DNA from 4 places in the Priestia sp. TGN 0903 genome. Region 1 is predicted to be linked to each of the others. Evidence: riboswitches for the same ligand, from Rfam matches in the RefSeq annotation. Region 1 holds a riboswitch; each other region holds the start of a gene.

Region 1 (8,270 bases):
TTTACTAGGAGTAAATCCGTTCGATCAGCCTGGAGTAGAAGCATATAAAGTAAATATGTTTGCTCTTCTTGGAAAACCTGGTTTTGAAGAGAAAAAAGCAGAATTAGAAAAGCGTTTGAAATAAATAAAAAGTTCACCTTCTTGTTAGAAGGTGAACTTTTTTGCTTTTGAGATAAAGGATAAAAAGCTGGAAAAAGGACATGTTAAAACAGAGGAGGGATAAGATGATTGAATTATCTTCAAGATTAGACGGCACATTATTCAAGCTTTATGAATTAGAAAAAACGCTTAAGCCGCTTGGGTATAACATTGGAGGAAATTGGGATTATGATCATGGTTCATTCGACTATAAGATGAACGATGAAGTCGGCTATCAGTTTTTACGTATCCCGTTTACAGCTACGAATGGAGAACTGGATTCTAAAGGAACAACCGTACAGATTGGTACGCCATTTTTACTTTCACATAAGTATCAAATTGGCCTAGATGACAATGTTCACAATGGAAACGTGGGTGCTTCATTTAATCAGTTTGCAGAACCCCAAGACGCAGACGCTTCATTTCCAGAAAAGTATATCAGCTTAGGAGAAGAGCTAATTAGAGAGGCAGAAGAGGCGCTGCTTCGGTAATTGAAGGGACTATTCTTTTCTTAAACTCTCTAATTTTTTTACAAAAATATGTTCGTACATGACCTGACTAATCAACTCGTTTGTTTTAATCATTTCATTTACCCCCAAATTTTGCGCATTTTGAATATGCTTTTTTGTTAACAGTTCAACGATGCTGTAAATAGAAGGGTTCAGTCCTTGCAGAGCGACTAGCGTAACAATAGTATTCATGTCTGCATATTCTTCTGTCTTATGCTGATCCGCAGTAATCAGCACTTTTTTTGCGTACCGAGCATTAGCAAGTTCTAATACCTCATAGTGAGAGGGACTTCCTTTAATAAAATGAACGCGATCACAGATCATGGGGTTTTTAGTCAAAGAGTCGTCGATAAGAACAATGTCTTCTTTATGAAATGCGTCGCGATAAGACTCTAACACGAGTTTGGCGCGCTCATTCCACCCCACAACGATGAAGTGATCTTTTCCATAAAACTTTAAATTTCCTTCCAGATAAGCGCTCTCAGCGGAAACAGCAATTTTAGAAAGCGTGACAAAATAAGTAGTAATAAATCCCGTTCCAATGAGGACTAAAATAATTGCAGCTAACCTTCCAATCGTAGTGGTGGGAGCAAAATCACCGTACCCTATAGTAGAGATTGTAATAATAACCCACCAAATTCCTTCAAACACATTCCCAAACGTTTGCGGCTCTAGGAAATGTATAAGCATGCCGAAAAGTAAAACAAGGCAGCCGATAATAAAAAGAAGCCGCACTAAAATAGAACGACGAAAAAGTCGAAATAATAGCCATTCCATCATAAAAATACCTCCAGTGATTAGTCATAGCCACAGTATGACCATTTTTCACTGAAGGTATAAGATATCTTTATCTTTTTACTTCGTAATATTCAATCCATTCTTTGTCTGGACCATAGAAAAATAAGTATCTTGCTCCATTTGGCAAAGTTACAATGTTTTCTTCCACAAATGAAACGCCTGCTGATTTTAAACGCTCAAACTCCTCTTCAATTCCATCTACTGCCAGCGCAAAATGATGAACTTTACCTTCATTAGGTAAGCTTGAGTTATACCCTTGAATTAACTCTACGATTACATTGCCTTCTAAACCTAGAAAAGCTAGCTTCAAAGACGGATCGGTATGTGGTAGTGTTTCGATGAGCTCTAATCCCACCTTTTGTGTATAGAACTCAATAGATTTTTCTATATCCTTTACTTGAACGCCTACATGTTCAAATTTTAAAATTGCCATATGCATCACCCGTATCTATAGTATGTAAAAACTATGAAATATATTAAAGAGAAAGGATATAGAAGTCAAGATAGGGCTGCTTATTAGGAAAGGGCTCTTAAATCATATTTTTGCTGGAGTGAATAGGGTAGAGGCTTCCATCAAGCGCAAACGAAATTTTGCCTGTTTCTTCAGATACAACTAAAATTAATGCATCCGATTTTTCTGACATTCCAATGGCTGCACGGTGACGTGTTCCCAATTTTTTGTTCGTTGAAATAATAGACGAGAGAGGTAAAACATTAGCAGCCGAAATAAGCTGATTATTTCTAATTAGGACAGCTCCGTCATGTAAGGGTGTCCCTGGATAGAACAGTGTCTCAACTAGCGTAGCGCTGACAGGAGCTTGAATAGGCATTCCTTTTTGAATAAGAGGATCAACATTTTGTTCCCGTTCAATGACAATTAAAGCGCCGTGACGTTTCTCAGAGAGGTTATGAATAGCTAGGGACAGAGCAGCGTATTCAAATGTATAAGGCGATAAGTAATGACGCAAGTAATAAGAGGCGGCCGTAGCTTGAACATCTTGAAATAACCTTCTCATCTCCTCAAAATCACATAGGATACAATGATCACTCGTGTCTAAATGTTTAATTAAATTAGAGGCTTCAGTTGAAATCTGCTGTAAATATGTTCGTACATTATTTTTAATTGTATCGTCTAATTGAAAGGGTTGTCTCTCCATCTTATATAGCTCCTATCTGTCAGTCAGTGTTATCTGTAATGTGTGCTAATGTGGGTGAATTATCCGTAAAGCTTATAAATCCGCTATTAATTTTATAGAGAGATTTTGCGTTTTATTTAGCAAGAGAACATCAAAAGTTGGAGAAAAAAGAAAGCGTTTTATAAACTGATATGTTCACATTTGGGTCAAATTTACATATGTTGTTTTAAATAAAAGTATAGATATTTCTGTGAATTTAAAGTATAGTTTTCTTATCGGATATATGATTTTTAATGTTGACAAATATTCTAAATATGCTAAAATTTTTAAAAAATGCTTATCAAGAGTGGTGGAGGGATCTGGCCCGCTGAACCCCGGCAACCTGCTTAGCAAGGTGCTAATTCCAGCAAAGTGTGTATCATTTTGAAAGATAAGGTGAAAATTTATTGCCTACCCAGTCTTTCAATACGGAAGACTTTTTATTTTGATATAGCGCAAGCGATAATTTGAGAAGGGAAACCAATGACTGTAAACCCCGACTTAAAACAAATTTTTGAACACGCCGAAGTAAAGTAAGAATTAAATAGTTTCGCTGACTAGACACACTAGAGGCGGTTTTATCCAATTCTAGTGGGTAAAACCGTCTTTTTTTATTGGATAACGCGGATAACTAAGAATTGGAGTGGAGAAAATGGCAGACTTATATACGTACGAAAACTGGAGCGATACATTTCCAGAGTTCGACAGTAAAGATGAAACAAAAGGAGCCCTTTCAGCATTGCAGTGGGCGTATGATACCTACGGAGATTCAATTATTTATGCGTCAAGCTTTGGGATCGAAGGAATCGTGTTAATTGATTTAATTTCAAAAGTGAAAAAAGACGCTGAAATTGTCTTTTTAGATACAGGTGTTCATTTTAAAGAAACATATGAAGTGATTGATGCAATTAAAGAACGCTTCCCTGATTTACGTATTCATATGAAAAAGCCGGATTTAACTCTTGCAGAACAAGCTGAAAAACATGGAGATGAGCTTTGGAAGAGTCAGCCTAACTTATGCTGTCAAATTCGAAAAATCATTCCGCTAAGAGAATCCCTTGCTCCTTATGATGCGTGGATTTCTGGTTTGAGACGCGAGCAGTCTGAGTCTCGTGCCAACACGAATTATTTTAATAAAGATGAGAAATTCAAGAAGGTGAAAGTTTGTCCGTTAATTCATTGGTCATGGAAAGAAATTTGGCGCTATGTGTATAAGCATGATTTGCCGTACAACAAACTTCATGATCAAGGCTACCCAAGTATCGGCTGTGAGCCCTGTACCGCACCTGCCTATAATGTAGACGATTTACGTTCAGGAAGATGGGCAGGTACACAAAAAGTTGAGTGCGGATTACACGAATCTTAAATACGAAAGAGCTGAATAAATGATGCTTTTATATGTTGCCTTTATCATTGCGCTTTTTTTTGCAATGAATATTGGGGCAAGCGGTGCAGCAGCTGCTATGGGCGTTTCATACGGCTCCGGTGCAATTAAAAAGCGAAGAGTGGCCCTGTTCATCTGTGCTGTAGGAATTGTGCTCGGAGCTGTTACCGGAGGCGGTGAGGTGGTAAAAACCATCAGTTCAGGTATCATACCTGAAAAACTGCTGTCAGTAGAATTAGTTATTATCATTCTGGCTGCTGCAACGCTGTCACTCTTTTTCGCGAATTTGATTGGTATCCCTCTATCAACAAGTGAAGTAACAGTTGGCTCAGTTGTTGGAGTAGGAGTAGCTTATCAATCTCTGTATGTAGAAAAACTTTTAATTGTCATGTCTTTTTGGATTATTGTTCCGCTAGTTTCATTTGTCATTGCTTTTTTGATTGGGAAAGTGATAAAACGCAGAGCGCATAAAAAAGAAGCAGAGGGAAAGTGGAAAAGAGTTTTAACGATTTTAGTTATAGCGACGGGATTCTTTGAAGCCTTCTCAGCTGGAATGAATAATGTGGCAAATGCTGTCGGTCCTCTAGTAGGAGCTGGGTTAATGGATGCTACAACGGGTGTCATAGCAGGAGGATTGGCGGTGGCACTCGGAGCTCTTTTACTAGGAGGCCGAGTTATTGAAACAAACGGAAAAAAAATTACTCGCTATTCTGTAGGGGAAGGCTGCATTATTTCAGGTACTGGTGCTTCTCTTGTTACAGCAGCTTCACTGTTTGGTTTGCCAGTACCGCTTACACAGGTCACTACGTCTTCTATTATTGGGATAGGCGCAGCGAAAACGGGATTTACGAAAGAACAGCGCGAAGTGGTCATTCAAATGTTAAAGGTTTGGGTGGTATCCCCTGTATTTTCACTCGTAATCTCATATGTTCTTGTGAAATTAGTACTTGAAAGCGACTTATATTCATTTGTGGTGCTAGCTAGTGGCTGCATTGCCACAGCAGGTGTTCTAAGCTTAGCTAGAACGACTAGAAGAAAAAGAGCAAGCTTGCAGTCGGAAAAAGAAAAAATGACTGCGTGATTCAATTGCTTTTTATTATATTGTGTTAATTACTTAAGGAGGATTTTACAAAATGACAACAATTCAAGCACACGGTGGAGAATTAATTAATTTATATCAACCAACATATGACTACACTTCACTAACAAAAGAAATTGAAGTAGACAACATGGCTCTAAGTGATTTAGAACTAATTGGAATTGGTGCTTACAGCCCAATTACAGGGTTTTTAGGAGAAAAAGATTATCAATCAGTTGTTGAAAATATGCGTCTAGCAGATGGAACTGTATGGAGTATTCCTATTACTCTTCCCGTAACAGAAGAGCAAGCTAAAGAATTAAACATTGGCGACAAAGTAAAACTAGTTCAAAGCGGTGTGACATATGGTGTTCTAGAAGTTTCTGAGGTATATACGCCAAATAAAGAAAAAGAAGCGGAAAATGTGTACCGCACAGCAGAACTTGCCCACCCTGGTGTGAAGAAAATGATGGAACGCCCAAATGTATATGTAGCAGGTCCAATCGTACTTGTAGAACGTACACCTAAAACGCGTTTTGAAAAATATTACCTAGATCCAACTGAAACAAGAGCAGCATTTGAAGAACGCGGTTGGAAAACGGTTGTTGGATTCCAAACTCGTAACCCTGTTCACCGTGCGCACGAATATATTCAAAAAACGGCATTAGAAATTGTAGACGGCCTGTTCTTAAATCCTCTTGTAGGAGAAACAAAGTCAGATGATATCCCAGCAGATATCCGTATGGAAAGTTATGAAGTACTTTTAGAGAACTATTATCCTAGCGATCGTGTAGCTTTAGCAGTTTTCCCTGCCGCGATGCGTTATGCTGGACCTAGAGAAGCGATTTTTCATGCAATGGTTCGAAAAAACTTTGGATGCACGCATTTCATTGTAGGTCGTGATCACGCTGGTGTTGGTGACTACTACGGAACATATGATGCACAAAAAATCTTCAGTAACTTTACAGCAGATGAATTAGGAATTACACCTTTATTCTTTGAACACAGCTTCTACTGCAAGAAGTGTGAAGCGATGGCATCAACGAAAACGTGCCCTCATAGCAAGGAAGATCATATGATTCTATCTGGAACAAAGGTACGTGAAATGCTTCGTAACGGAGAAGTGCCACCAAGCACATTCAGCCGTAAAGAAGTAATTGAAGTGTTAATTAAAGGATTAGCAAAACAAAAAGTATCTTCAAAATAAGGAGCGGTTGAAGTGAGCAAATCAACAAACATTACGTGGCATGATGCTGGAATTACAAAAGAGGAAAGACGCGAGCAAAATAATCATCACAGTTTTGTATTATGGTTTACAGGTCTTTCGGGTTCAGGTAAATCTACCGTAGCAAACGCAGTGGCAAAAGCGCTTTTTGATAAAAATATTCGCAACTATGTATTAGATGGTGACAATGTTCGGTTCGGCTTAAATAAGAATCTAGGGTTTTCTGCTGAAGATCGTACAGAAAATATTCGCCGTATCGGTGAGGTTTCTAAGCTATTTGTAGACAGCGGTCAAGTGGTACTAACAGCATTTATCTCTCCATTCCAAGAGGACCGCGCTCAAGTGCGTGAGATCTTAGAGGGGAATGAATTTTTGGAAGTATACGTGGAGTGTCCGTTAGAAGAATGTGAAAAAAGAGATCCAAAAGGCCTTTACAAAAAAGCAAGAAGCGGAGAAATTCGTGATTTTACAGGAATTGATTCTCCGTATGAGTCACCGGCTAACCCTGAATTAACAATTAATACAAGCACACAGTCTGTAGAAGAATGTGTACAAACTGTTATTGAATATTTAGCTAACCGAAAATTTATCTAAATGACAGCGGACTTTGTCCGCTGTTCTAATTCAACTTGAAATTTGGGAGCATTGCGGAGACGTGGAAATGATGGAAGGGTGAAAGGCATTCATGGGGAAAGTATATCTAGTCGGTGCAGGGCCGGGAGATCCAGATTTAATTACATTAAAAGGGTTGAAAGCAATTCAGCAAGCAGATGTTATCTTATATGATCGTTTAGTGAATAAGGACCTGCTGGAGTATGCTAAAAGTGATGCAGATATCATTTACTGCGGAAAGCTTCCAAACTATCATACCCTCAAGCAAGAAACAATTAACAACTTTTTAGTGAAATTCGCTAAAAAAGGAAAAATTGTAACGCGCTTAAAAGGCGGAGATCCATTTGTTTTCGGACGCGGAGGGGAAGAAGCAGAAGCTCTCGTGCAGCAGGGCATTTCATTTGAAATTGTTCCAGGAATTACATCAGGCATCGCAGCTGCTGCTTATGCAGGAATCCCTGTCACTCACCGGGAATACAGCGCAAGCTTTGCTTTTGTAGCAGGCCATCGTAAAGATAGCGAGCATGATGCAATCAAATGGGATAGCCTAGCCAAAGGTGTAGATACTCTTGCAATTTATATGGGGGTGCGGAACTTACCGTACATTTGCCAACAATTAATGAAACACGGAAAAACTTCAGCTACGCCAATTGCATTGATTCACTGGGGAACATGTACGGACCAGCGCACTGTAACTGGAACTCTTGGTACAATTGTTGATATTGTTAAAGAAGAACAAATTGAAAATCCAAGTATGATTATCGTTGGTGAAGTTGTGAATTTTCATGACCGATTAAATTGGTTTGAGAAGACTGGACAGCATTACTATTCGTTTGCACAAGAAGCTTACTAAAGAGGTTGATTATATGGATGCAGTTTTATATGTTTGCCATGGCAGCCGCGTAAAAGAAGGCGCTGATCAGGCAGTTGCTTTTATTGAAAGATGTAAAAAAAATCTAGATGTACCGATTCAAGAAGTTTGTTTCCTAGAACTAGCTTCCCCCACTATTGAACAAGGATTTGAAGCGTGTATTGAACAAGGTGCTACTCGTATTGCAATTGTGCCTCTTCTGTTATTAACAGCTGCGCATGCAAAACATGATATACCTGAAGAAATACACAAAGTATATGAACGTTATCCCCAGGTAGAAGTGTTGTACGGAGAACCGTTCGGCGTGGACGAACGAATTGTTGATATCTTGGTAGAGAGAATCAATGAAACCAATGTGGATAAGCTTGAAGATTCAATGGTATTGTTGGTCGGCAGAGGAAGCAGTGATCCTGCTGTAAAAAAAGATTTTAATGAAATAGCTCAACTGCTAAAAGGTAAAGGAGCTTTTAAAGAAGTGAG
Region 2 (8,270 bases), on a different contig from region 1:
GCTAATTAGTGGAATGAGTAAAATCATAATAGCAAGCAAAGAAAAAAGCCATTTAATTGGTTTCATAAAGCAAGCCTCCTTAAAGTAATAAAATATTTTATGATAATGTATGTAAAGAAGTGGAAGAAGGTGAGTGCCTATATAACTATGTGGAAAATCAAAGAAGTAGTAGTCAACGACTGAAAGTAAACCTTAGCGGAAGAAAGTAGGCTAGTTATATAAAGAATGGAGGAAAAAAATGAAAGATGGAACAATTCTTCATAAACAGCGTTTCCCATCATCAAATCCTCGCGTGACGCTGTGGGTGATTACATATGCATGTCAAGGGCTTAAGATTAAAGGAATGCTTGCAGAGCCAAAAGAAAAAGGAATGTATGACGGCTTTTTATACTTAAGAGGAGGTATTAAGAACGTAGGAACGGTTCGCCCTGCTCGACTCATTCAATTTGCTTCACAAGGTTTTATTGTGATGGCTCCGTTCTATAGGGGAAATCAAGGAGGCGAAGGAAACGAAGATTTTGCAGGAGATGATCGTTACGATGCTTTTGCTGCTTACGATTTACTGAAACAGCTCCCTAACGTCCACCATGACCGCATTCATATTTTTGGGTTTTCACGAGGGGGAGTGATGGCTTTACTCACAGCCATTGAAAAAAAAGACAGCCGTTCTCTTGTGCTATGGGGAGGCGTCACGGATATGGTGCTGACATATGAAGAAAGAGAAGATTTAAGAAGAATGATGAAGCGGGTGATTGGAGGAACTCCTTCTAAATATCCTGAAAGATACGAATGGAGGACACCTTTGCATCGTGCTCATCTCGTCGAGCCGCCGGTCTTGCTTATTCATGGTTTAGAAGATAAAAACGTCTCAATTGATCATTCCTATCAGCTCGAATCTAAACTAAAGAAGTCCAATAAAAAAGTTACCAGCTGGTATTTTGAAAACTTTCCACATGCTTTTCCACCAAAAGAAAACCGAGAAACGGTAAAGAAGTTAACGAAGTGGATGAAAGCGCAATAAAAGATATGCTACGATAGAAAAAACAAGTAGAATAACAGTGAGGAGTGAGAGAAAATGGGGATGCCGCTAGAATTAAATACAATGATTGTGACAAAAGGCAACGAAAAGCGTGTAACAGATAACATTTTTCAAGTTGAGAAAAAAGGATATCGTTTGTATCCGTTGGATATTCCATTAAACATTCACAAAACGAAAAATGGAGAATGTATTGGAACTGCTGTTGTGCGTAAGGTAGAAATGGAGCAGGAAAAAACCATTGTCACATATGAACTGACAAAATTACATTCGACTAACTAAAAAACCGATCGTCTATAAGACGATCGGTTTTTTATTAGACTCTAGGTCCGCCTAATGTTGAAATGTCCGATGCTACATCATTAAAACGCTTGAAGTTCGCTTTGAATTTAGCGGCAAGTTCAGTTGCTTTTTGGTTATAAGCTGTTGCATCGTTCCATGCTTTAGAAGGCTGAAGCACTTCATCAGGAACTCCCGGAACATGAGTTGGAATCGATAAACCAAAAATAGCATCTGTTACTGTTTCGGTATTAGCTAGTTCTCCTTCAAGAGCTGCTTGAACCATAGCTCGAGTGTAACTTAACTTCATTCGTTCACCCACGCCGTATTCACCGCCGGTCCATCCAGTGTTTACAAGGTAGACATTTACGTTATGTTCATCGATTTTCTTTCCTAGCATTTCTGCATAAGTTGTTGGAGCAAGAGGTAAGAAAGGCTCACCAAAGCATGTAGAGAAAGTAGCCTGTGGCGATGTTACGCCGCGCTCTGTTCCAGCTAACTTACTAGTGTATCCGCTCAGAAAATGGTACATCGCTTGTTCTTTTGTAAGCTTGCTGATTGGAGGTAAGACGCCGAAGGCATCAGCAGTTAAAAAGACAATAGCTGTAGGGTGCCCAGCAACGCTTGGCAATACCGTATTATCAATAGAGTCAATTGAATAAGCGGCACGAGTATTCTCTGTTAAACTATTATCATTGTAATCTGCTACTTTCGTATTTTGATTCAACACTACATTTTCCAGTACTGCGCCGAAGCGAATTGCATTAAAAATTTGCGGTTCTTTTTCTTCGGAAAGCTGAATGCACTTCGCGTAGCAGCCCCCTTCAATATTAAATACACCAGAGCTTGACCAACCGTGCTCGTCATCTCCGATTAAACGACGGTTTGCATCAGCAGAAAGCGTTGTTTTACCCGTTCCAGATAAACCAAAGAATAATGCAACGTCACCTTCTTCTCCTACGTTAGCAGAACAGTGCATGGATAGAATATTGTTTTGAGGAAGCAAGAAGTTCATCACTGAAAAAATAGATTTTTTCATTTCACCAGCGTATTCAGTTCCTCCAATTAGCACAATGCGTCGCTCTAATGAAAGAATAATGAAGGTTTCAGAATTCGTCCCGTCTGTTTCAGGATCAGCTTTGAACGTTGGAGCTGCTACAATTGTAAACGGCTTCACATCATCATTTGTTTTTTGTTCAGCTGAAGGGCGAATGAATAACTGCTGAGCGAATAGGTTGTGCCATGCAAATTCATTAACTACTTGAATTGGTAACTGATACTTTTTATCAGCTCCAGCATATCCATTAAAAACAAAAAGTTCATCCTGCTTCTTTAAGTGGGTTAAGACTTTTTTGTATAGCGCATCGAATCGCTGAGCAGAAATTGGCTGATTGACGGGTCCCCATTCAACCGTTTTTGAAGATACAGCATCGCTTACAATAAATTTATCCAAAGGAGAGCGGCCTGTATATTTTCCGGTTTCGACTGACACAGCACCTGTAGAAGTCAGCGTTCCTTCGCGTCGAGCTAGAATTTTTTCAACAAGTTGTGGAACAGATAATTGGTGTTTTGTTGTTTTTAATTGAAGCAAACCATTTAATTCGATAGACATATCAACAGTACTCATGTGCACTACCTTCCTTTTTTAGCTATTATTTATTCATTAATGTTTGAAATTTATAATTAGTATAACACATTTATTTAATTATTCTATACTATTTAACTAAAAATGTTTGTGCATTATAAAAAAATGTACGTTATACCTATTTTAGACACATGTATATGTGCTAGAAGCGAAAAAAGTGAAGCTATTTCAAGTGAAAGCCTTTTTTTGGTCTGTCTTGTTAACCAAACTTCGTGATCATTCTTAATAAGGTATACTATTTTTAAATTTGAGTATGTTACATTAAAACAGATTCAAACATAAAGAGATGATTTCCATTTGAATGTTGTTGACAGTGAAGCGCTTTTTCATGTATTATATGTCCTTGAACGGATACTCTCTTATCCCGAGCTGGTGGAGGGACAGGCCCTGTGAAACCCAGCAACCATCGTCATTTTTTTGTGTAGACGATAAGGTGCTAACCTGATGCAAGGGCACAACCTTGATCGATAAGAGTGAAAGGCTTATGTAGAATTTGATACCTTTCCTCGATACAAGGAAAGGTTTTTTTATATTTTTTAACGTGTAATGAAAATAAGGGAATGAGTACCGTATCACAATGTATCGTATTTATAAGGAGGAAAACTGATGTCAACACAACGTCGTCTGTTCACGTCAGAATCTGTTACAGAGGGACATCCCGATAAAATTTGTGACCAAATTTCTGACTCAATTCTTGATGCTATCCTAGCAAAGGATCCAAATGCTCGTGTTGCTTGTGAAACAAGCGTAACAACTGGTTTAGTTTTAGTAAGCGGTGAAATTACAACTTCTACTTACGTGGATATTCCTAAAACAGTTCGTGAAACAATTAAAGGAATTGGCTATACTCGTGCAAAATACGGATTTGATGCTGAAACTTGTGCAGTATTAACATCTATCGACGAGCAGTCAGCTGATATCGCTGCTGGTGTAGACCAAGCGTTAGAAGCACGTGAAGGTCAAATGTCCGATGAAGAAATCGAAGCAATCGGAGCTGGAGACCAAGGGTTAATGTTTGGTTATGCATGTAACGAAACAAAAGAATTAATGCCTCTTCCAATTTCATTAGCTCATAAACTTGCTCGCCGTCTAACAGAAGTACGTAAAGAAGAAATTCTTCCTTACCTTCGCCCGGATGGTAAAACACAAGTAACAGTTGAATATGATGAAAACAACAAACCTGTTCGCATCGATACAATTGTTATTTCAACTCAGCATCACCCAGAAGTAACGTTAGAGCAAATTCAACGTAACTTAAAAGAATATGTAATTAATCCAGTTGTTCCAAATGAGTTAATTGATGAAAATACAAAGTATTTCATTAACCCAACAGGACGTTTCGTAATCGGCGGCCCTCAAGGAGATGCTGGTTTAACTGGTCGTAAAATTATCGTTGATACTTACGGCGGATATGCTCGTCACGGCGGCGGTGCATTCTCTGGTAAGGACGCAACAAAAGTAGACCGTTCAGCAGCTTATGCAGCTCGTTATGTTGCGAAAAACATTGTAGCAGCTGATCTTGCTGATAAATGTGAAGTACAACTAGCATATGCAATTGGTGTTGCACAGCCAGTATCTATTTCAATTGATACATTCGGTACAGGAAAAGTTTCTGAAGAAGTACTAGTAGATGTAGTACGCAAAAACTTTGACCTACGTCCAGCAGGCATCATTAAAATGCTTGATTTACGTCGCCCAATTTATAAGCAAACAGCAGCTTACGGTCACTTTGGTCGTACAGATGTGGAGCTTCCTTGGGAGTTCACAGACAAAGCTGAAGCATTAAAAACTCAAGCTTTAGCTAAATAATAAAAAAATCTCCGTGAAAACGGAGATTTTTTTATGCCCATTGAATACCTTCAGCAGATTTTTCTACGACATCTTCATATTCTGAAAGCAAATGCTGAAAAATGGCGTCCCATGATTGAGTAAGAGCATAGTGTCTCGCTGCATGGCTAAAGTGAAGCCGCTGGTGCAAATCATCAAGTAAACCTGTAATAGCCGAACTGAATTCTTCTAAGGAGTGAGGTTTGCAAAGGTAGCCGTTTCGCCCGTGCTGAACCATCTGTTTAACTCCTCCTGCATTTGCTGCCACCACGGGAGTTCCAGAAGCAAGAGACTCCAGTACGACATTTCCGAACGTTTCTGTTTCTGAAGGGAAAACAAACAAATCAGATGAAGAATAGATATGAGCAAGTTGCTTACCTTCAAGAAAGCCTGTAAATGTCATATGCTCAGATGCTTGCTGTTGCATTTGTTCTTTTAAAGGACCATCTCCCACAATAAGCCAGTGAACTTGGTGGCGGATATGATCAGGTAAAGATCGGGCAATTTTTAGTAAAAAATCAGCGTTCTTTTCTTTAGCTAACCTTCCTACATACGTTAAGATGTAGGGTTTTTTTATATTATATTTAATACGAATATCAAAGCGGTCATAGTGGGGATGGAACAATTTGTGATTTACCCCTCGCGACCAAATAGCTACGTTGTGAAACCCTTGTTTTTCTAGCTGCTGTTTGGTCACTTCGGAGGGAGCGAATAATTTTTGTACAGGTTTATAAAACCATTTCATATATTTTTGCAGTGGTACACGCATTTTTTCAAGTTCATAGTGAGATAAATAATCATCAAAATTGGTATGATAAGAGCCGACAAGAGGAATACCTAATCTTTTCCCGTAATAGGAGCCGCAAAGCCCCATTGTAAAAGGAGTGGCCAAATGAATAAGAGAAGGGTTGAATTCCTGCAGCTGCTTTTTAATTTTTAGAACGTTTGGCAATGAAAAGCGGCTGTTTGGATAAAGGAAAAACGGCATGCTAGGCGAGCGGTGAACGTATGTTGAAAACGACCGATTATGAGCAAATTCAGGAGCAAATACCTGGATGGGAATTTGCTTTGATTTGACATACTGAGTAAATTGATAAAGTGTTTTAGCAGCTCCGTTAACTTCCGGAGCAAATGTATCTGTAAATAAAGCAATTCTCATGAGTACTCCTCCTATCAATTAGACTAAAAATATGTTCAGTGAAACAGCACCTGAAAAGATGCCGAGTATCAGGCCTACCATGACATCCGTCGGATAGTGCAGACCGAGATAAATTCTTGAAATGCCTACCGTTACTGCAAGCGGCAAAAGAACGGCAGCGAAGGCTGGGTAAGTAATCATCAGAGGGGTAACTAACGAAAAAATAGCCGTTGTATGCCCCGATGGAAATGAATGATCTTTTAATGGATTTTCTAATACTTTTGTATGCTTTAGTTGAATATAAGGCCGTTGTCTCGGATATAGCTTCTTAGCAATGGCAACAGGAATATGGCTAACGGCTAGAGAAAACGCACAGGCGTAAGCGACGGATGAAAGATGCAGAAATAGCAGCAAGCACGCTATCACAATGGTAAACGTGGCTCCGCCGGCATGAGTTAGTAAACGTAAAAATCTATTTAAGTGCTTTCGATCAAAATGTTGATTTACACTTTTGAATAATCGGCATTCGGCATCGTATACATACTGAATTAACTTGGCTTTCATAGAGTCGCTCCCTTTTTAATAAATACGTCTTTATTATTCAGTTTAATCTTTAATTGTGGAGGCAGTACTAAAACGATGTAAATTAATATGGAAATTTCTTTACAATTGTGGAGAGAATAGAACATGATTAGAGAGTTTGTGGAGATACTAAAAAAATTCCCTCAGTATGACTTTCTGAGGGAACGTTTCCTTTATAATGAAGAATCAGATTTCTTAATAGACTTATAATACTGCCCTTTTTCTACATATTCTGTACGAATGCGCTGCATATCTTTTAAATCCTCCTCAGTCAGAGTGCGGATTACTTTAGCAGGTCGACCGAGTGCGAGAGTATTAGGTGGTATTTTTTTACCGGGAGGCACTAAACTTCCTGCACCGATAAAAGCACCTTCACCAATTTCCGCACCGTCTAAAATAATAGAGCCCATGCCAATGAGCGCGCGTTTGCGGATGATGGAGCTGTGTAAAATAACTTGATGTCCTACTGTCACATCATCCTCAATAAGCAAAGGAGCATTTGGGCTTTGATGGAGTGTTGATTGATCTTGTATATTTACTCGTTTACCTATAATAGTAGGTGAAACATCTCCTCTAATAACGGTGTTAAACCAAATGCTGCTTTCTTCACCAATGGTGACATCTCCAGTAATCGTGACATAGTCTGCGAGGAAGCAGCTGGGTGCAATATTAGGCATTTTTTCTTTATACGGATAAATCATCAAATCATCTCCCTTTATTAGTTGAAAAAAAGTAGTAAATCTTCTAATGTAAGTGTACAAAGGTTTTTAAAGCAGGTAAACAAAAAAAGGAAGAAGGAGTAACTCAAATGCATAAATGGGAAGCAGTAAATCCAAAAGGCGTTATTGTCATGGTCCATGGAGCAGCGGAGCATCACGGGCGCTATCGCTGGCTGATTGAGATGTGGCGTTCGGTTGGAATGCACGTAATCATGGGAGACCTTCCTGGCCAAGGCTTAACAACGAGAAGAAGAGGACATATCCTATCCTTTGATGAATATGTATATGAAGTGGAAGAATGGGTACGTGAAGCGCAAAAATATGATTTGCCTATTTTCCTGTTAGGACATAGTATGGGAGGACTGGCGGTTATTCGTACGCTGCAGACAAAAAATCTTCCTATATGGGGTGCGATTCTTTCCTCACCTTGTCTAGGATTAAAAGAGCAAGTACCAGCTTACTTAGATATGTTATCTAAAGGATTAAATAAAGTCATGCCGAACAAACTTTTTGATTTGGGTCTTACTGTTGAAAAAGCAACAAGAAATCAAGAAGTTCGAGATGAAGATGAAAACGACTCACTGTACGTTACAAAAGTTTCTGTAAGATGGTACCGAGAATTGATTCAAGCTGTTAACTTAGCTTTTAAAGATATCGATCGTTTGCCGGATGTTCCGCTTCTTGTGATGCAGGCAGGAGAAGATAAAATTATTGAAAAGCTGATTGTTAGACAGTGGTTTGATGAAATAGAGCTAAGTGAAAAAATCTACAAAGAATGGTCTCAGCTGTATCACGAAATCTTTAATGAGCCTGAAAGAGAATACGTTTTTACATACGCGAAAAGCTTTGTTGATCTTCACATTTAATGAGTGCTGTCAGAAATTGAGGTGAAAATAAATGAAGATTCCGTCTCGTCCTATTTCATTAATGAGAAAAATTTATCGAGAAGTGTTTCCCGTCGTTCATCATGAGCTTAACCATTGGCGGGAACGGGCAAAAGAGATTCCTAATAAAGAATTACGCACTCAAGCATTGGCAAGTATC
Region 3 (8,270 bases), on a different contig from region 1:
TCCGGCACAGTTGTTTTGTTCAGCAGCGGTGCAAAAGGACGATCGGTCAGTTTGCTGCCGGCCACTTATATTGCGATCATTCCTCAAAGCTCCATTGTCCCTCGCATGACACAAGCTGCTGAAATGATTCATGAAAAAGTAGAGCGAGGAGAAACGATTGCTTCTTGCATTAACTTTATTACGGGACCGAGCAATTCAGCTGATATTGAAATGAATCTAGTCGTTGGCGTGCATGGACCTATTCAAGCCACTTATATTGTAGTGAATGATCGATAGAGGCTGGGGAAAACGTATTTTAGCCGAAGTGAAAAACGAACCGTGAATCAAACATGTTGATTCACGGTTCGTTTTCTTTGTTATGTTGAGCATAGGTTTCATTTTGTTATGTCCCAGCCTCTTTTATTCATGCTCCTTTTTTAAATAACGGGAGAATGTGAAGAAATGTCGCATTTTGAATAAACGTGACTAATTTTAAAAAGGTAAAAAGCAAATCTTGTAGAATACTAAGTCTATAGATAAAAGGTGGGGAAATGGGAAGTGCAAAAGAAAGGAGCAATGAGCATGTCACCACACAGAGAATTAACATCTGAAGCTGCGCAAAAGCAGCAAGGTGAATTAGAGCAGCTACGAGCTATTTTTAATGACGTATTAGATGCCATTGTCGTATTTGATGAGTATTTTCAAGTTATAAATGCCAATGAATCAGCCTGCGGGCTGTTTGAAAAAACAAAGGATGAGCTATTAACGTATCAAATGAAAGATTTTCTCATGTATTTTCCGTATGACATGATTGAAGCGTACTATCCAGCGCTTTTAGAAGAAAGCTATTTCAAATATGAAGGCGCGATGACGCTTCAAAGCGGCATGATGAAACATGTTGAATTTACTTCACACAAACATAGTCACATGTCGGGCATTATTGTGTGTACATTTCGAGATATTACACAGCACAAGGTGATGGAAAACGAACGGTTTATTAGTCATCATATGTTTATGGATGTATTTAATGAAGCGGTAGATGGAATTGTTATTTTTGATCGAACTGGTCAGCTTATCGACGCGAACCCTTCATTTTGCGAGCGATTAAATTATACAAGAGCACAGCTTTTAACCAAAACGTTAGAGGAGCTTGTAGAACCTACTTATCATTATAAAGTGAAAAAATTATGGAGAACTCTGCATCAAGAAGGAAAGACAAGCGGCGAGCTGCCGATTAAGCTCGAAAATGGAGACGTTACTTTTTTTGAATTTACCACAACGGCTAATATATACAGTCAATACTATATGTCCATTATGAGAGACGTGACGGAAAAACGGCTGATGGAGCAGCAGCTGTTGAGAAGCGAAAAAAATTTCAGGGCTATTTTTGAAAATGCGATTGAAGCCATTTTGATTTGGAAAGACGATGGGGAAATCTTAAACGCTAATCTTGCTTCGTCCCGTACTTTCGAGCTGCCGTTGAACAAATTGATTGGAAGTAATTTGTATACGTTTATCGATAAGCAAAGCTTTAGTGCATTAAAAATGCTGCAAACATTTCAAAAAGAAGGAGAAATTCGCAATCAGCTTCCTTTTTACATGCCAAATGGAGAAATCAAACAGTTGGAATTCACAGGGAAAAAAGGCATTATAGAAGGAGACCATTTAACCATTTTTCGAAACATTAGTGAACGTACAAAAATCGAACAAGAGCTTCGGAATAACGAAGAGAAATTCAGACAGATTTTTAATGGTTCGATCGATGGGTTAGTTTTATGGGACGGCAAGCGAAATATTATTGATGTGAATTCTTCTCTTTGTGATATTCTCGAACTCAGCAAAGAGGAGATTTGTGCGCATTCCATGGAGGATTTTATTTCTTCAGCGAATTTAGATGCGGTCATTGAGCATAAAGAAACAATTGAGCAAAAAGGGGAAGCTGAAGGAGAGATTACGTACGTTACGGGGAACGAAAAAGTTAAAAACATCGAATTCTCTACGAAAAAAGATATCTTGCCAGGTCTATATATGACGCTTTTAAGAGACGTAACGGAACGAAATCAAATGCAGGAGCAGATTCGGAAATCGGATACCCTTCAAGTAGTCGGACAGTTAGCAGCTGGGATTGCGCATGAAATCCGCAACCCGATGACGGCTTTAAAAGGGTTTGTTCAGCTGCTAGAAAGCAGCATTCAAGAAGATCACTCTCTTTATTTTGATATTATTAAATCCGAATTAAAAAGAATCGAAACCATTATTACAGAGTTTCTAGTACTCGCTAAGCCACAGGCCGTAAAGTTCGAAAAGAAAAATCTAGCTGCGGTTGTTAAAGAAACGATTGATTTATTAAATGCTCAAGCGCTTTTAGAAAATATTCAGTTTGAACTAAGTGTGTCCCCTCAGCTGCCAATGGTATACTGCGAGCCGAACCAAATTAAACAAGTACTAATAAATGTAATTAAAAACGCAATTGAAGTTACGTCAAACGGGGGAAGAATTTTTGTTGAGGTCTATTCTACAGAGCCGCACTACGTGACGGTCTCCATTCGAGATCAAGGAGACGGAATGCCCGAAGAGCGCATCAAGCGCTTAGGAGAACCATTTTATACGACAAAAGAAAAAGGAACGGGGCTCGGTTTGATGGTCTCATATAAAATTATCGAAGAACATAAAGGGCGAATTGAAGTGGAAAGCAAAATAGGAGAAGGAACAGCTTTTCGTGTTATTCTTCCAGCCTAAACAGAAAGGATAAGCGAGTATGTACTATGGAGAAATGAACTTATTTTCTGATTTGAAAATTTATATTGTAGCCTCGGAAAAAGGGGTTCAACATATTTGGTTTGATAGCGATGATCACAACGAGCAGCTTAAAAAACTTGTCCATGACGAGAATTATCACCTTGTGAAAGAAGCGAAGCGGCAGCTTCAGGATTATGCTGAAGGGCGCACGCTAACATTTGATGTGCCTTTGGATATAAAAGGAACAGACTTTCAAAAAGAAGTGTGGTTAACGCTTAAAGGTATACCTTATGGACAAACGTGGTCTTATAGTGATGTAGCGGAGTCTGTTAATCGCTCTAAAGCCGTAAGGGCTGTGGGACAAGCGAATCGTCGAAATCCACTGCCTATTATTTTACCTTGTCACCGTGTTATTGGTAAAAATGGAGCTTTAACAGGTTATGCAGGTTCCCAAACTCATATAAAAGAAAAACTATTAATGCTTGAAAGAAATGTAGCAAAAGGCGCTCTGGAGTTAAAATAACTATTCACCGTCTAATTTCCAGCCTTCTCCCTGCACAAAAACACCGTCAATTTGCTGAGGAGAAGGGAGGGAATTTAGTTCTTCATCTTTGGATAAATCGAATAGCTGATATTGCTGCTTGCGATTCAACGCTTTGTTTTTATCCGTTTTTTGCTCTGCACTCATTTTTACTCCTCCTTATTCAAAAAGAATCCCCTATAATATATGTAGAAAAATCAGAGAGTACTGTTACAATTGTGTTACAAATGCAGCCAAAAAGCGCTGTTTAATAAAAAAGGTTGAGACATAACAAAATCAATGTCATCTAAAGATGAACAACTCGTATAGATGAACTGAACCGCTTGTGACACCGCAGTTGATTTCCGTGCAAGACTTCGCTTTCCGCGGGCGGCCGCTGAGCCTCCTCGTCGCTTGCGCTCCTGCGGGGTCTCACCCCTTCCGTTTTCCCCGCAGGAGTCTTCGCCTTGCCCTCCAATCAACTGCTAGAGGGAACGAAACAGATAAAACGATATTTACCATCACAAAAAAACGAACCACTAATCAACATGTTGATTAGTGGTTCGTTTTGCAGTGGGGCTAAAATACTTTTGTCCCAGCCTCTTGTTATTGAGCAGATTGCAGCAAAACTTTTTGAATGGATTCAAAAGACGGGGAATGGATAACTCCATGCTCTGTAATAATGGCCGTAATCAGTTCGCTTGGCGTCACATCAAAAGCTGGATTGTACACAGAGATTCCGTCTGGAGCAATTTGCGTATCTCCAATGTGCGTTACTTCTTTAGGTGAACGTTCTTCAATAGGGATGCTGCTTCCGTCTTGAATAGATAAATCAAATGTGGACTGCGGCGCTGCTACGTAAAATGGAATACCGAATGCTTTCGCTAAAAGAGCAAGTCCATACGTTCCAATTTTGTTAGCCGTATCGCCATTTGCTGCAATGCGGTCAGCACCTACAATGATCCCATTAATTCCTTTTGTTTTAATGGTATGAGCAGCCATATTATCCGTAATCAGCGTAACGTCTACTCCCGACTGCTGAAGTTCCCATGCTGTTAAGCGAGAACCTTGAAGAACGGGTCTTGTTTCACAAGCAAATACTTCAAGCGGAATATCGCGCTGCTTAGACAAGTGAAAAGGTGCTAATGCTGTTCCATAATAAGCTGTAGCAATTGAACCAGCATTACATATTGTCATGATTTTATCTTTCTTTTTAAATAAAGAAAGGGCATGATCTCCAATTCGGTAGCACGTTTCTTCATCTTCTACTTGAATTTGAATCGCTTCATGAACAACTTTTGTTTTAGCTTCATTAACGGACGAAGCGGATTCAGCGCTTTTCGCTACGCGGTCCAATGCCCAAAATAAATTGACGGCAGTCGGGCGTGAACTAGCTAAATACTGTTGATCTAGAGCTAGCTTTTTGTTAAATTCCTTGACTGAATCCGTGTCATAGCTAAGCGCAGAAAGAGCAAGACCAAAAGCCGCCGTAATGCCAATTGCAGGGGCTCCGCGTACTTTCAAGGTAGTGATAGCATCCCATACGTCTTTAATGGTTTGCAGCTTAATATATTCAACTTTGCCAGGAAGCTGCTGCTGATCTAATAAAGTAATATATGATTCATTCCATTCCACTGAGCGCGGAAGTGATAGTGTATTTGTCATGCTGATACCGATCCTTTCATTGTGTACATTATTCGTTATCGAAGTAAATGTTCAAATTCATTTGGTGAAACGTCTTGTTGGTGCAGAAGTAAATAGCGTCCAATTTTTAACGCAGTACGTTTAGCGTTAATTTTTCTTTCCTCTGAAGAAATTTCGTCTAAGTCCGCCACGTGAGCTAAGCCAATCGTACGTCGAATGATTTCACACCCTGCATATCCAACAGCATCTTGCCACGTTTGCGTTAAAATTTCATGTAACAAGCGCTCATCTTTAGCGAAAGGTTCAGTGTTTTCAGAATGCCAAAGCGCAGTAAAGGTATCTTTAAATACGTTCCATGTGTTCGTAATGTGTGCAAATAACGGTTCGCGATCTGTTTTTCGAGAAAGAGCATTTAAAAATAAATTTGCAACAAATTGGCCTAAATCGAATCCAAACGGACCGTAAAAAGCAAACTCTGGATCAATCACTTTCGTTTCTTGACTGCTAGCAAATATGCTTCCTGTATGTAAATCACCGTGAATTAGCGTTTGGGCATTTGTTAAAAATTTATATTTTAATTTTGCTGCTTGTAACTTTACATCTCCATCGTTCCACAATTCTTCTACATCAGGACGCAGCGCTTTTTCAAATTCATTTGTATCGATATCAAAAAAAGGATCTGTAAAAACTAAATCTTCCGTAATATTGCATAAGTCCGGATTGCTGTACTTGACGACTTCTTCTTTTTTATCCTGAGGCTTTAAGGCAAAATCCGACGTTTTGAACGCAATATGTCCTAGAAAAGAACCGATATGCTGTGAAAGCAGGGGATAACTTTCTCCTTGAATAAGTCCGGCGCGGGAAATCGTTAAATGAGACAGATCTTCCATGACCGTAACAGCAAGCGTTTCATCGTGGTAATACACAGCTGGTACGAGTTCAGGGGTAAATGCACCGAATTGCTTGAGCGCATTGCTTTCAATCGTGGCACGGTTCAAGGATAGAGGCCAGCTCTCGCCTACAACTTTTGCATAAGGAAGTGCTTGTTTGACGATAATGGATTTATTCGTTTGATCATTTATGATGTGAAAGACGAGATTTAAGTTGCCATCACCGATTTCACGGGCAGTCAGTGCTTCTGTGGCATCAAAGAGACCTAGCTTTTTCACAAGTTTGATTGCTGAAATTTCTGTTAAAGGCTGATACTTCTCTGTTTTTGTTGTTGACATTAGAATCCCTCCATAGTTTATTAAACTGATTTGTTTACTAAGTTAATAGGTTTAAGAATGTATGGAGGCTTTTATAATTTTAGAAAATATAAAAGCCTCTTTCGTTGGAAAGAGGCTTGATTGTAGTGTTCAAACCTCTTATCTGCCAGAAAGAATTACTTTCTGTTGGAATTAGCACCGTGCCTTTGTAAAAACATGTTTTACGGGTGTGATCCATCTTAGGATGGAATGACGGTCGGTTGCTGGGCTTCACAGGGCCAAATCCCTCAGCCAACTCTTGATAAGAGTACGATTACTTATTCAATTTTGATTTGTTTGAAAATTTTATGTTATCTGGTGAAAATCGTATCATGCAAAAAAACGGCTGTCAATACATAATTAATAAAATTCTGTGCGGCGATCTGTAAAGACAGGAATTTGTTTACGAATTTCTTTTACAAGTTCCAGGTTAACGTCGGCACTTAAAAGTTCTTCGCTATCGCCAGCTTCAGCGATTATTTCTCCCCACGGATCGATGACTAAGGAATGTCCGGCAAATGTGTTATTAGGATCTTGGCCTACACGATTACACGCGATTACATAGCATTGATTTTCGATTGCGCGGCTAATGAGCAGTGCTTTCCAATGGGCAAGTCTTGGAGCCGGCCACTGAGCAACAACAAATAAGACTTCTGCTCCGCTGCTAGTATGCACGCGAATCCATTCTGGAAAACGAATATCGTAACAAATAACTCCTGCGCATAAAGACTGTTCAAGTGTAAAAAGATTTTTTGCTGTTCCTGCTTCTAGATAGAGGTGCTCATCCATTAATTTAAATAAGTGCAGCTTACTGTATTGTGATACTTCACGACCTTTTCGGTCAAAAATATACATCGTATTTGTGACGCCTTGCTCTGTTTTTTTCGCGATCGAACCTGCCACAATATTTACTTCGTTCGTTTTAGCAAATTGAGAGATTAATTGCTTGGCTTGCTGTCCTTCATCATCGGCAATTTCGTCTAGCCGCGTCAAATCATAAGCTGTATCCCATAGCTCAGGAAGCACAAGGATGTCAGGGTTTTCTTTTAGAGCTTCCGTCATTTTTTGTTGAATATATTTTCGGTTTTTAGTTGGGTTTCCAAACGCAATATCAAGCTGCAAACACGTGATTTTTACACTCACTTTATCATCCGTCCTTTTTTTAGTAGTTGAAAAAAATGACTTTACAAGTTGAGTATTACAATATATTATTTGTGACTAGAATTTCAAGAATTTTTTGAGAAGGTGTGCGATGATGAAACAATTTGAGCAATCGGAACTATTAAAAAGTTTACCAAAACAATTTTTTGCATCACTTGTGGGCAAGGTAGGAAAAGTAATGGCCCAAGGGCACGACGTTATTAACTTAGGGCAGGGAAATCCTGATCAGCCTACTCCTTCACATATTGTAGAAACACTCCAAAAAGCAAGTGCTAATCCTATGCATCATAAATATTCTCCATTTCGGGGGCACCAGTTTTTAAAAGAGGCCGTTGCGACTTTTTATAAACGAGAATATGGCGTTGATGTGGATCCTGAAAAAGAAGTAGCTATTTTATTTGGCGGAAAGGGTGGACTTGTTGAAATCCCGCAGTGCTTGTTAAATCCTGGAGATACGGTGCTGGTTCCGGATCCTGGATATCCTGATTACTGGTCTGGAGTAGAGCTTGCAAAAGCAAAGATGGAAGTGATGCCGCTCACGGCTGAAAATCATTTTCTGCCCGTATACGAAGAGATAGGTGAACGTGCTAAAGAACAGGCAAAGCTCATGTTTTTAAACTATCCGAATAATCCTACCGGTGCAGTGGCAACGGCAGAATTTTTTGAAGACACCGTGGCGTTTGCTGCCAAGCACGATATTTGTGTGGTACACGACTTTGCCTACGGAGCCATTGGATTTGATGGTAAAAAGCCAATCAGCTTTTTACAGACTCCTGGTGCAAAAGAGACGGGAATTGAAATTTATACTCTTTCTAAAACGTATAACATGGCGGGATGGCGAGTTGGATTTGCTGTAGGAAATGAAAGTGTAGTAGAAGCTATTAATCTTCTTCAAGATCATATGTATGTCAGCCTCTTTGGGGCGGTTCAAGAGGCAGCAGCGGCAGCTCTGTTAGAATCTCAACAATGTGTGAATGATT
Region 4 (8,270 bases), on a different contig from region 1:
TACCAAGAGCCAACTGCTCTTCACAGACGCTCTCGTCGTCGTTCTACTCGTCGTTCTACTCGCCGCACTACTCGCCGTTCTACTCGCCGCACTACTCGCCGCACTACTCGTCGCACTACTCGCCGCACTACTCGTCGCACTACTCGCCGTTCTACTCGTCGCACTACTCGCCGTTCTACTCGCTGCACTACTCGCCGTTCTAGCCGTCGCCGCTGTCGCTGCGGTTCACCTTGCTGCTCATATCCATGGTTTAATAAATCATTTGGCTGCTGCTTTAAAGGGCATGGCTGCCGTCGCTAACTAACTCTAAAGCAAGCCGAGTCTAAAACATACGCGGCTTGCTTTTTTTAACGATTTCTGTTTTTTATTTTATTTTACATAATTATTCGTTTCATTCTTCTTGAAGGAGAAAACAAAGTATAATAATAGGAAAGACTCTCTCTTAAAAGGAGGACTATCCATGCGCCTATCTTTTGATCACCTTGTTCATTTTTCACCTGATCCTATTAAAGCTCAGAAAGAACTAAACGAATACGGAATCAACGTTATTAAAGGCGGTACCCATGAAAAATGGGGCACTTTTAACACGTTGGCTTATTTTCACCTGAGCTATATTGAGTGGCTTGGGCTTACAGATATCGCATTAGCTCAAACAGTTACAGATAATGACCTTATTCAGCAGCTTGTTAACGAACATACGCCGTTTGGTCATTTTGGGCGATTTGCCCTTCGTACAGATGATATGGATTTGCTCATAACCGAGCTGAAAGACAAGGGCTACACTGTAAAAGGCCCTGTAGCGGGGTCTCGTCAAACTAATGATGGAGAAAGACTTCAATGGCAAATGTGTTTTATTGAAGATGACCATGATGCCCTCCCTTTTCCTTTCTTTATTGAGTGGGGTGAACCAGAAGAAAAACGCAAGCCAAAGCTAGCTGCTCTTTCTTCCCATCAAGCCGGTCAGCTGCAGCTAAAAAACATTTACTGTGCTGTACATAACCTTGAAGAATCCATCAGCAAATGGACAAAACTGCTGGACGTTCAGGCTGGCGAAAGCTACAAAGACTCTTTCCTTGATGCACGTTGTCAAAAACTATATGTCAATGAAGGAAACCTTATTTTTTGCAGCGGAACACAAGGTGTTGTCCATGATACATTAAAAAAAGTTGGAGAGCGTCCATTTTTGGTTGAATTGGATCACGCTCTAACATCGCAACAAATTACCGTACAAGGAGCTTCTTTTAAATTCAACAAATAAACATCCGCGGGCGGATGTTTATTTCTGTGCTTCTTTTATAGCTTGATAAATGAAGTGAGGCAAAATCTCAAAGGAATACTGAACGTCTAATCTTTCGGTCCATTGATGCGCATCTCTTCCCAGCGGTCCAATGTTCAGCACCGGCATCTTCAGCTCCTCTAGCTCTTCTAGCGGGATATGATATCCTTTATTCCATAGAGGCATATTGGCTACTAACGTGTTAAATGTATGAAGCGGGTGCTGCAGGCTGGCATAGCTTAAATCCGAAATTCCGCCAAAATAACTTTGTTCAACTAGCTCCACTTGGAATTGCTCTTTGGCAGCTGCCTGTACGTTTGACAAAATCCTTTGTACAAAGAGATCATCATGTGAACAAACGGCCGGGTAAAAAGGCGGCGTAAAAAATAAGACTATCATCGGAGCTGCTTCTTTACATAAACCAGCTAAAGAGTTTACTAATTTAATGGTTTTATTTCTGTCATCATCTTCTTGTGCCAAAAGTGCCGCTTCCATTTCTTGCACATATTTTTCACCGTGCTGTTTGACTGCATGAGTATAAAGTTCTTCATACGTCCATACGTTCACGTCAAGGGATGAACCCTCCATTCCCACAGCGTACTGCCGAGCAGCTTTATTATAATGTTTTTTTACATTCAAAGCCGCTTTGTCAGCCGATTTCAACAGCAGATCTGTTACTTCTTTAAGAGAGCGGTTTAACATAAATAAATTAAATAATACAACGGCAGAGTGCGGAACTTGAACGGAATACTCTTCTTTTAAATCTTTTTGTATCAGCACCGTAGGAGGTGGACTCGTTTCATCTCTTACTTTTTCGCAAAAATCAACGTTTAGTTCTATTTCTGTTGTTAAATAAGAAGCTAGTAAATTAGCATTCAAACCAGCTAGCGGTTCCCCTACATGAGTTTCTTTTCCATAACACAAAAAGCTTGGCATGATCTTGCCAATCGATCCTGAGTACACATAGTTCGTTTGATCACCAGGATAGCGGCTGAACACTGGTTCTGCATTTAGCATGAGAGAAAAATCCAGCTGATGTTTGCACGCAAGTTCTAAAAGAACAGGCACTGCTTTTCTCATTCCGAGCGAATTTACTTCTTCATCCGGTACCGACAGAAGCAGGATGTTTCCGTCAAACTCTCCGTTGCATGCTCGTTCAATCATACTGATATGCAGAGCAATACCTGCTTTCATGTCCATCGTTCCTCGGCCAAAAAGCCAGTCTCCTTTTATCATATCTTTTTGTACGTGCGCCGGAACTTGTTCCATATCATTATAAAAAGTACTCGTTAACGTATCAGCGTGAAAAGCATCCTTTTTCCACTGTCCATAATCTTGTACATCCACTACGTCGTAATGACTGACTAATACAACTGTTTTATTCGTATTTTTTCCTTCAACAAAAGCTGTGACAATCGATCGCCCGTCTCCTGTTGAATGAAGCTCAACTTGCTCGTTTTTTTGAAAGTAAGGCAGCTTCAATAAATACGACGCTATCGATTCAGCCATTTCCACTTCTGCCATCGTTCCTGTCACGCTAGGTATAGAAACCAATTCGCTTACAAGCTTCTTTAACTGTTCTTTTGTTTGATACAAAGATGTTTTGTTCGACATACCCTTCATCTCTTTCCTTTTTCTAAATTTTCCATCAAACAAAACGATTCGTCAATCCCTTTGACAGAGACCCTTTCATTCTATCCCTATGTATCATAGTATGCGCTTCCTTGACGCACATGATAAAAAAAGAGTGCGCGGCTAGGGCTAGCACCGCACACTCTTTTTTTTACTTTTCGTCATCTTCTAAAAAGTCTAGGATACGATCAATAAGCTGTTCGCTTCCTGCATCGTTTCCATGTTCAAGAGACATTTCCATTTCAATGCTCCTTTCATAAAATATTCTTGTTTTATAACATACCACAATTCATTTCGAATGTAACCTTTAATTTGTGTAAAAATTTCGACAATTTATGATTAATTTTAAAACCTAGTGAGTAATGATTATACCCACCAGATTCTTCAATTGTCAAAAAACATGCTTTCTATTTAAAAACACTAAAAAAATAGAGGCGCGAGCAAACTTCTTCTATAAAAGACAGCCTACTCGCTCAAGCTTGGAACAGCATGATGAATAAATTTCTAGTTCATTTGCTTTTTGTACATCTTTAATATCTATGCCTACAGCATATGTACGAACATGGTTTTCGACCACAATTTCATAAAATGTTTCTAATTCACGATAAGCTACTTGATAATGCTTTCCTAATAATTTTACGGCTTCCTTTAATGCTTTCTCTCCTGTATGTGCTGCAACTGCTGTATGACTCATAAAACCCTCTCCTTTTAGAAAAATAAAAAAAACTCATTTTGCTTTGATGCAAAATGAGTTTTTCACCCGTTTTATCACCCAAAGCACATGCTTTGCTGGTAGGAGCACCTTACATTCGTAGGTTGCTGTGGAGTCAAAGAGCCAGATCTCTCGTCCACTCGTGATAACTTTTTTAATTTAAAATTTATTTTATCAAACAATTCCATCCGCGTAAATAGAAAAATAAAAATATTTTAATTTTTTTGGTAATGGAATGAATTCAAAAAGTCAAAGCTTAGATTAGCAAAATAAGAAGCTGCTACAAGTAATGCCTCTTCATTTAATGAAAAAGAAGGATGGTGCCATTCATATTCTCCAGCCGTACCCATCCATACAAAAAATCCTGGTACACGCTGCTGATATACGGCAAAATCTTCTCCTCCAGGCGATTGTTCAGCTTCTACGACTTGATAACTAAGATTCTCTGCAGCGTTAATAACCAATTTTTCCAGCGTATCATCATTGTTTACTACAGGAAGATACGGATACCATTTAACGTCTACTGAAGCCCCGAAAGCTGCTCCAATCCCTTCAGCAGATCGTTTCATAAGAGCCGGTATTTTTTCTCTCGCTTCTTCTTGAAAGGTACGCACCGTTCCTTCAAGCGTTACTTTGTCAGGAATGACGTTCCACGAGCTCCCTCCGTGGATTTGAGTTATGCTGACAACAACATTTTGAAATGGGCTGAGATTACGGCTGACAATGGTTTGTAAACTAGTAACAATTTGACCAGCAACAGCAATCGGATCTACTGTTTTTTCTGGAATACCTGCGTGACCGCCTACTCCTTTGACGTCAATTTCAAAACGATCAACGCTTGCCATTAAAGGTCCCGATTTGACACCAATGGTTCCTACAGGAAGATTCGGTTTGTTATGCATCCCAAATATCGCTTCTACTCCTTCGAGCACACCTTTTTCAACGAGCATTTTTGCCCCAGAAGCCGTTTCTTCGGCCGGTTGAAAGATAAATCGAACCGTACCGCAAAGCTCCTGCTGACGCTCTTTGAGAAGAATGGCTGCTCCGATTATAGAAGCCGTATGAAAATCATGGCCGCATGCGTGCATAACACCGTTCACTTCAGAAGCAAATGGCAGATTGGTTTTTTCTTCAATTGGCAGCGCATCAATATCAGCTCGAATAGCGATAGTAGGTCCCGGCTTTCCTCCCACAATTTCCGCTACTGCTCCCACGTCTAAATGGAATGCATCCGCTATAGAAATATCGTAGTGCTTTAACCACTTTTTAATACGTTTAGTTGTTTCATATTCTTTCATTGAAAGCTCTGGAAACCGGTGCAGCTCACGGCGTATGTCTATTAGCGTATTTAGTAGTAATTGATCTGTCATATTTATCACTCTTTCACATTTCTTAATTTAGACCACTTCTCTATCTTTTACGACAAAGAGTGTACCTCATTGAATTTTTTATAAAGAAATACGGTCGTATAGCTTTCTGCAAGGTGCTTTTCTTTAGCTTGAACATATCCTTTTCGTTCATACATCTCAACTAACCAAGGATGTTCTTTTGCTGTTCCTAAAGACACACCTGGCGATTTAAACGTATTTTTTATTACCTCTTCCTCTACTAGATGAAGCAGCTTAGATCCAACGCCTTTCCTGGCAAACGACGGGTCCACTGCAAACCACCAAAAGTGTGGAACAGCAAACGGACCTGGATGTTCTCCCCAAGGCATTCGTATAGATACAGTGGCAGCGATTCTTTTATCTTCTTCGTATACATAGCAAAGGTTTTGAGAAATATTTTTCTTAACGAGGGCAAGATCAGCAGTAGCTGCTAAGAAAGGAATGCCTAGCTCTCGAATAGGCTTATATGCTTGTAGAGTTAAGTTCAATAAGTTATCCGCGTCGTCATTTGTTGCCAAACGGAATTCATTTTTCATCTCTTTGTCTCCTTATATAGTACTTAAATATTTTATTTAACTTATAAGTTTACTAAGAATTAAAAAAGACAGACTGCCGCCTTGCGTACTCACTATACAACTGCTTTGATAACGTGTCAATTCTATTTATCGTTTTCTATAAAAGATATAAATAAAACGAATACACGCAGAAAACTGCGCGTATTACGTACATATCAAGATAGACTTCAGGACTCACTTACCGTAGCTTTTAAATTAGCTGCCAACATCACAAGTTCTTCTATAGATGCTAACTCCTCTTGTGAAGCCGCAGCTACTTCTTCAGCGTAAGCAGCTGCTTGTTTAGCAACCTCCGAAAGGGTCATGACGGACTCCATTACTTTGAACGAATACCCATCAATCTCTCCTGTTGCTTTTGTCATTTTGTTCATTTGTTCTTGAGCGGCAAAGACATCTTCCATAATTGTCGAAAACTGTTGCGTTACATCTTCGACAGTGGCAATACCAAGCGTGACTTCTTCCGTATTCACTTCCATGTTTTGATAAGCCCGCTTTGCCTGTACTTCAATTTCTTTTAACAAATGACTGATTTGTATAGCGGACGTTTTAGATTCTTCCGCTAGCTTACGTACTTCCCCTGCCACTACAGCAAAACCTTTTCCATGTTCTCCAGCCCTTGCAGCTTCAATAGCAGCATTAAGTGCAAGAAGATTTGTTTGTTCAGCAATTCTTGTAATCGTATTAATAATGCGGCCAATCTCTGCGGAACGATCTTCGAGTCCCTTTACTTCACTGGTCGATATCTTAACGGTTTCATAGATTTTATTCATTTGATTCGTCACATCTTTCACCGCAACATTTCCGGTAGAAGCATGTTCAGAGGCTCTGTTCATCGATTGTTGTACCTTTGAAGAATGATCAGTCATTTTCTGAAGCAGCTTGGCCATATCCACCATAGCTTGCTCGGTTTCAACCACACTTAGCAACTGCTTATCAGAACCCGCAGCAATTTCTTGAATAGACATCGTAACTTCTGTCACAGCTGTTTTTGTTTCCTTCATGCTTACAAGCAATTGCTCTGAGGAATGACTGACCGTGCTCTTTGTTTTACTTATTTTCTGACCCAGCATTCTCATGTGAGTCATCATTTCATTAAATGAAGATATGAGTGTACTAATCTCATTTTTCCCTTTCAAAGGAACAACATCTACAGATAAATCGCCGTTTGAAATCCCTTTCATTGTTTTTGACAAATTTTCAACCGCAATTATGTAGCGACGTATGATAAAATAGAACACGGTAGTTGTAAAAGAAACAAACAGAAATGTAATCACTAGCGTAATCGAAGCTGCTTGCTCTTGTTTCACAATAAGATAATAATTGGTTACTTCAATTACAGTAGATGTTATGGCCATCATGGCTGCAATCATACATAGCATTTTCATGCGTAAACTTTGAAAAGCTTTTTTCATTTTTTCATCCCCTATACAATCTAAAGACATAGAATGTCTAATCTATATTAGTAGTATCGGCATATTTTTATATTTTTTTGTAAAAACTAAAGAAGAATTGAAACAATTATTATTGGCGCTTTTCCACTAAATATTGGAATACATATCTTCCTGCAAGGCGCTGCAACAGCAGTTGATAACTGTCTGATTATTCTTTCATTTGACCAAACTCTACCTTTGCTTATAAAATGAAGATTTGTAGAAAGGAGTACGAAAAATTTTATGTATACGTATCAAACAGGCAATCAAACAATTGACTACAAAATTGAAGTCGTTCCAAATAGAACCGATATCACGGTGCAAATTTGTGACAAAGAAGGGGTAAAAGTTATTATCCCGAGAGGTCTTAATGAAAACAATGTGCGTTCAATCATCGCACGCAAAGCAACATGGATTTTAAAACAACTAAACGGTTCACAACCAGCTGAGGAAAAGCCAGCTGCTCCAAAGAAAGAAGCAGTAAAAAAAGAAACAGCTAAAAAAGAGGCTCCTAAAGCAGCAGCTTCTGCAGCTAAAACTGGTTCTTTTGAAGAAGGAGACAAATTCCCTTACCTAGGACGTCAATACCGCTTAAACATCGTTCGTGGAGATGTAGCAAAGGCTGAAATGACATTCCGTGCAAAATTCATTGCTACAGTACCTGAAAGCTGGAACGAGCAGCAAACAAATGAAGGTATTGGACAACTATTAACAGAATGGTACCAAGGCCGCGCAGGTGAAAAATTCCAAGAAGCTTTGAAATCTGTTAAAAAAGCAGCTGACAATGCTCCTGAATCTGTTAAGTGGGACGAGTTAGGTGAAGAATACGCTACGACTCAAGATAATACAATTGTATTAAACTGGCGTTTGCTAACAGCTCCTCTTGCAACAATTGAATATGTCATTGCTTCTCAATTTACAAATGCAGATGAGTTATTCGAAGATGCAGCTGAACGCAAACAGTGGTTAAGCGATAACACCCTAAACGCATTTTAAGTTTATACATAAAAAAAGCACGCGGCGAACGCGTGCTTTTTTTATGACAATGAAGTATTATACCCACTCCCTCCCCTCAGAAATTCCACTCTACCAGGTCTTTGGACATGTCAAAGTTTCTACACCAATCGATATATTGTCTTTTAAAAGAAAGATATATATAATCAAGAAAATGTTTGATTTTGTTTAAATGTGGATACGTATACCTATAAGCAAGATGGCAAACACTTAAGGTAAGCAGTTTTGCTATAAAAGTTGTAA

The links. Region 1 has a riboswitch for S-adenosylmethionine ahead of ACRPLY_RS19440 (phosphoadenylyl-sulfate reductase). Riboswitches for the same ligand answer to the same signal wherever they lie in the genome.
Region 2: it holds a riboswitch for S-adenosylmethionine, as region 1 does, so the genes downstream of both, metK (methionine adenosyltransferase) here and ACRPLY_RS19440 (phosphoadenylyl-sulfate reductase) in region 1, are expected to answer to the same signal.
Region 3: it holds a riboswitch for S-adenosylmethionine, as region 1 does, so the genes downstream of both, mtnK (S-methyl-5-thioribose kinase) here and ACRPLY_RS19440 (phosphoadenylyl-sulfate reductase) in region 1, are expected to answer to the same signal.
Region 4: it holds a riboswitch for S-adenosylmethionine, as region 1 does, so the genes downstream of both, ACRPLY_RS15550 (hypothetical protein) here and ACRPLY_RS19440 (phosphoadenylyl-sulfate reductase) in region 1, are expected to answer to the same signal.

The regions. Positions count from the first base shown of each region.
Region 1 covers NZ_JBOZGL010000006.1:4,135-12,404, reverse strand. The annotation lists gene ACRPLY_RS19465 (glucose-6-phosphate isomerase) at 1-124, shown strand, start outside; gene ACRPLY_RS19460 (YugN-like family protein) at 225-629, shown strand; gene ACRPLY_RS19455 (potassium channel family protein) at 639-1,427, opposite strand; gene ACRPLY_RS19450 (VOC family protein) at 1,495-1,878, opposite strand; gene cdaS (sporulation-specific diadenylate cyclase CdaS) at 1,976-2,602, opposite strand; SAM riboswitch class I at 2,916-3,018, shown strand; gene ACRPLY_RS19440 (phosphoadenylyl-sulfate reductase) at 3,273-3,986, shown strand; gene ACRPLY_RS19435 (inorganic phosphate transporter) at 4,006-5,085, shown strand; gene sat (sulfate adenylyltransferase) at 5,138-6,289, shown strand; gene cysC (adenylyl-sulfate kinase) at 6,302-6,901, shown strand; gene cobA (uroporphyrinogen-III C-methyltransferase) at 6,993-7,772, shown strand; gene ACRPLY_RS19415 (sirohydrochlorin chelatase) at 7,786-8,270, shown strand, end outside.
Region 2 covers NZ_JBOZGL010000005.1:336,430-344,699, reverse strand. The annotation lists gene ACRPLY_RS19205 (ABC transporter substrate-binding protein) at 1-66, opposite strand, end outside; gene ACRPLY_RS19200 (alpha/beta hydrolase family protein) at 239-1,021, shown strand; gene ACRPLY_RS19195 (DUF2584 domain-containing protein) at 1,076-1,318, shown strand; gene pckA (phosphoenolpyruvate carboxykinase (ATP)) at 1,353-2,942, opposite strand; SAM riboswitch class I at 3,317-3,434, shown strand; gene metK (methionine adenosyltransferase) at 3,567-4,769, shown strand; gene ACRPLY_RS19180 (glycosyltransferase family 4 protein) at 4,801-5,946, opposite strand; gene ACRPLY_RS19175 (phosphatase PAP2 family protein) at 5,965-6,489, opposite strand; gene ACRPLY_RS19170 (gamma carbonic anhydrase) at 6,681-7,208, opposite strand; gene ACRPLY_RS19165 (alpha/beta fold hydrolase) at 7,316-8,092, shown strand; gene ACRPLY_RS19160 (tetraprenyl-beta-curcumene synthase family protein) at 8,124-8,270, shown strand, end outside.
Region 3 covers NZ_JBOZGL010000004.1:155,881-164,150, reverse strand. The annotation lists gene ACRPLY_RS15345 (LutC/YkgG family protein) at 1-276, shown strand, start outside; gene ACRPLY_RS15340 (PAS domain S-box protein) at 562-2,718, shown strand; gene ACRPLY_RS15335 (methylated-DNA--[protein]-cysteine S-methyltransferase) at 2,738-3,241, shown strand; gene ACRPLY_RS15330 (hypothetical protein) at 3,242-3,406, opposite strand; gene ACRPLY_RS15325 (hypothetical protein) at 3,481-3,720, opposite strand; gene mtnA (S-methyl-5-thioribose-1-phosphate isomerase) at 3,845-4,903, opposite strand; gene mtnK (S-methyl-5-thioribose kinase) at 4,939-6,111, opposite strand; SAM riboswitch class I at 6,247-6,398, opposite strand; gene ACRPLY_RS15310 (carbon-nitrogen family hydrolase) at 6,490-7,272, opposite strand; gene ACRPLY_RS15305 (pyridoxal phosphate-dependent aminotransferase) at 7,385-8,270, shown strand, end outside.
Region 4 covers NZ_JBOZGL010000004.1:203,117-211,386, forward strand. The annotation lists gene ACRPLY_RS15535 (CotG/ExsB N-terminal domain-containing protein) at 1-300, shown strand, start outside; gene ACRPLY_RS15540 (VOC family protein) at 461-1,258, shown strand; gene ACRPLY_RS15545 (M20/M25/M40 family metallo-hydrolase) at 1,277-2,890, opposite strand; gene ACRPLY_RS15550 (hypothetical protein) at 3,360-3,602, opposite strand; SAM riboswitch class I at 3,671-3,772, opposite strand; gene ACRPLY_RS15555 (amidohydrolase) at 3,836-4,990, opposite strand; gene ACRPLY_RS15560 (GNAT family N-acetyltransferase) at 5,038-5,544, opposite strand; gene ACRPLY_RS15565 (methyl-accepting chemotaxis protein) at 5,751-6,995, opposite strand; gene ACRPLY_RS15570 (M48 family metallopeptidase) at 7,257-8,009, shown strand.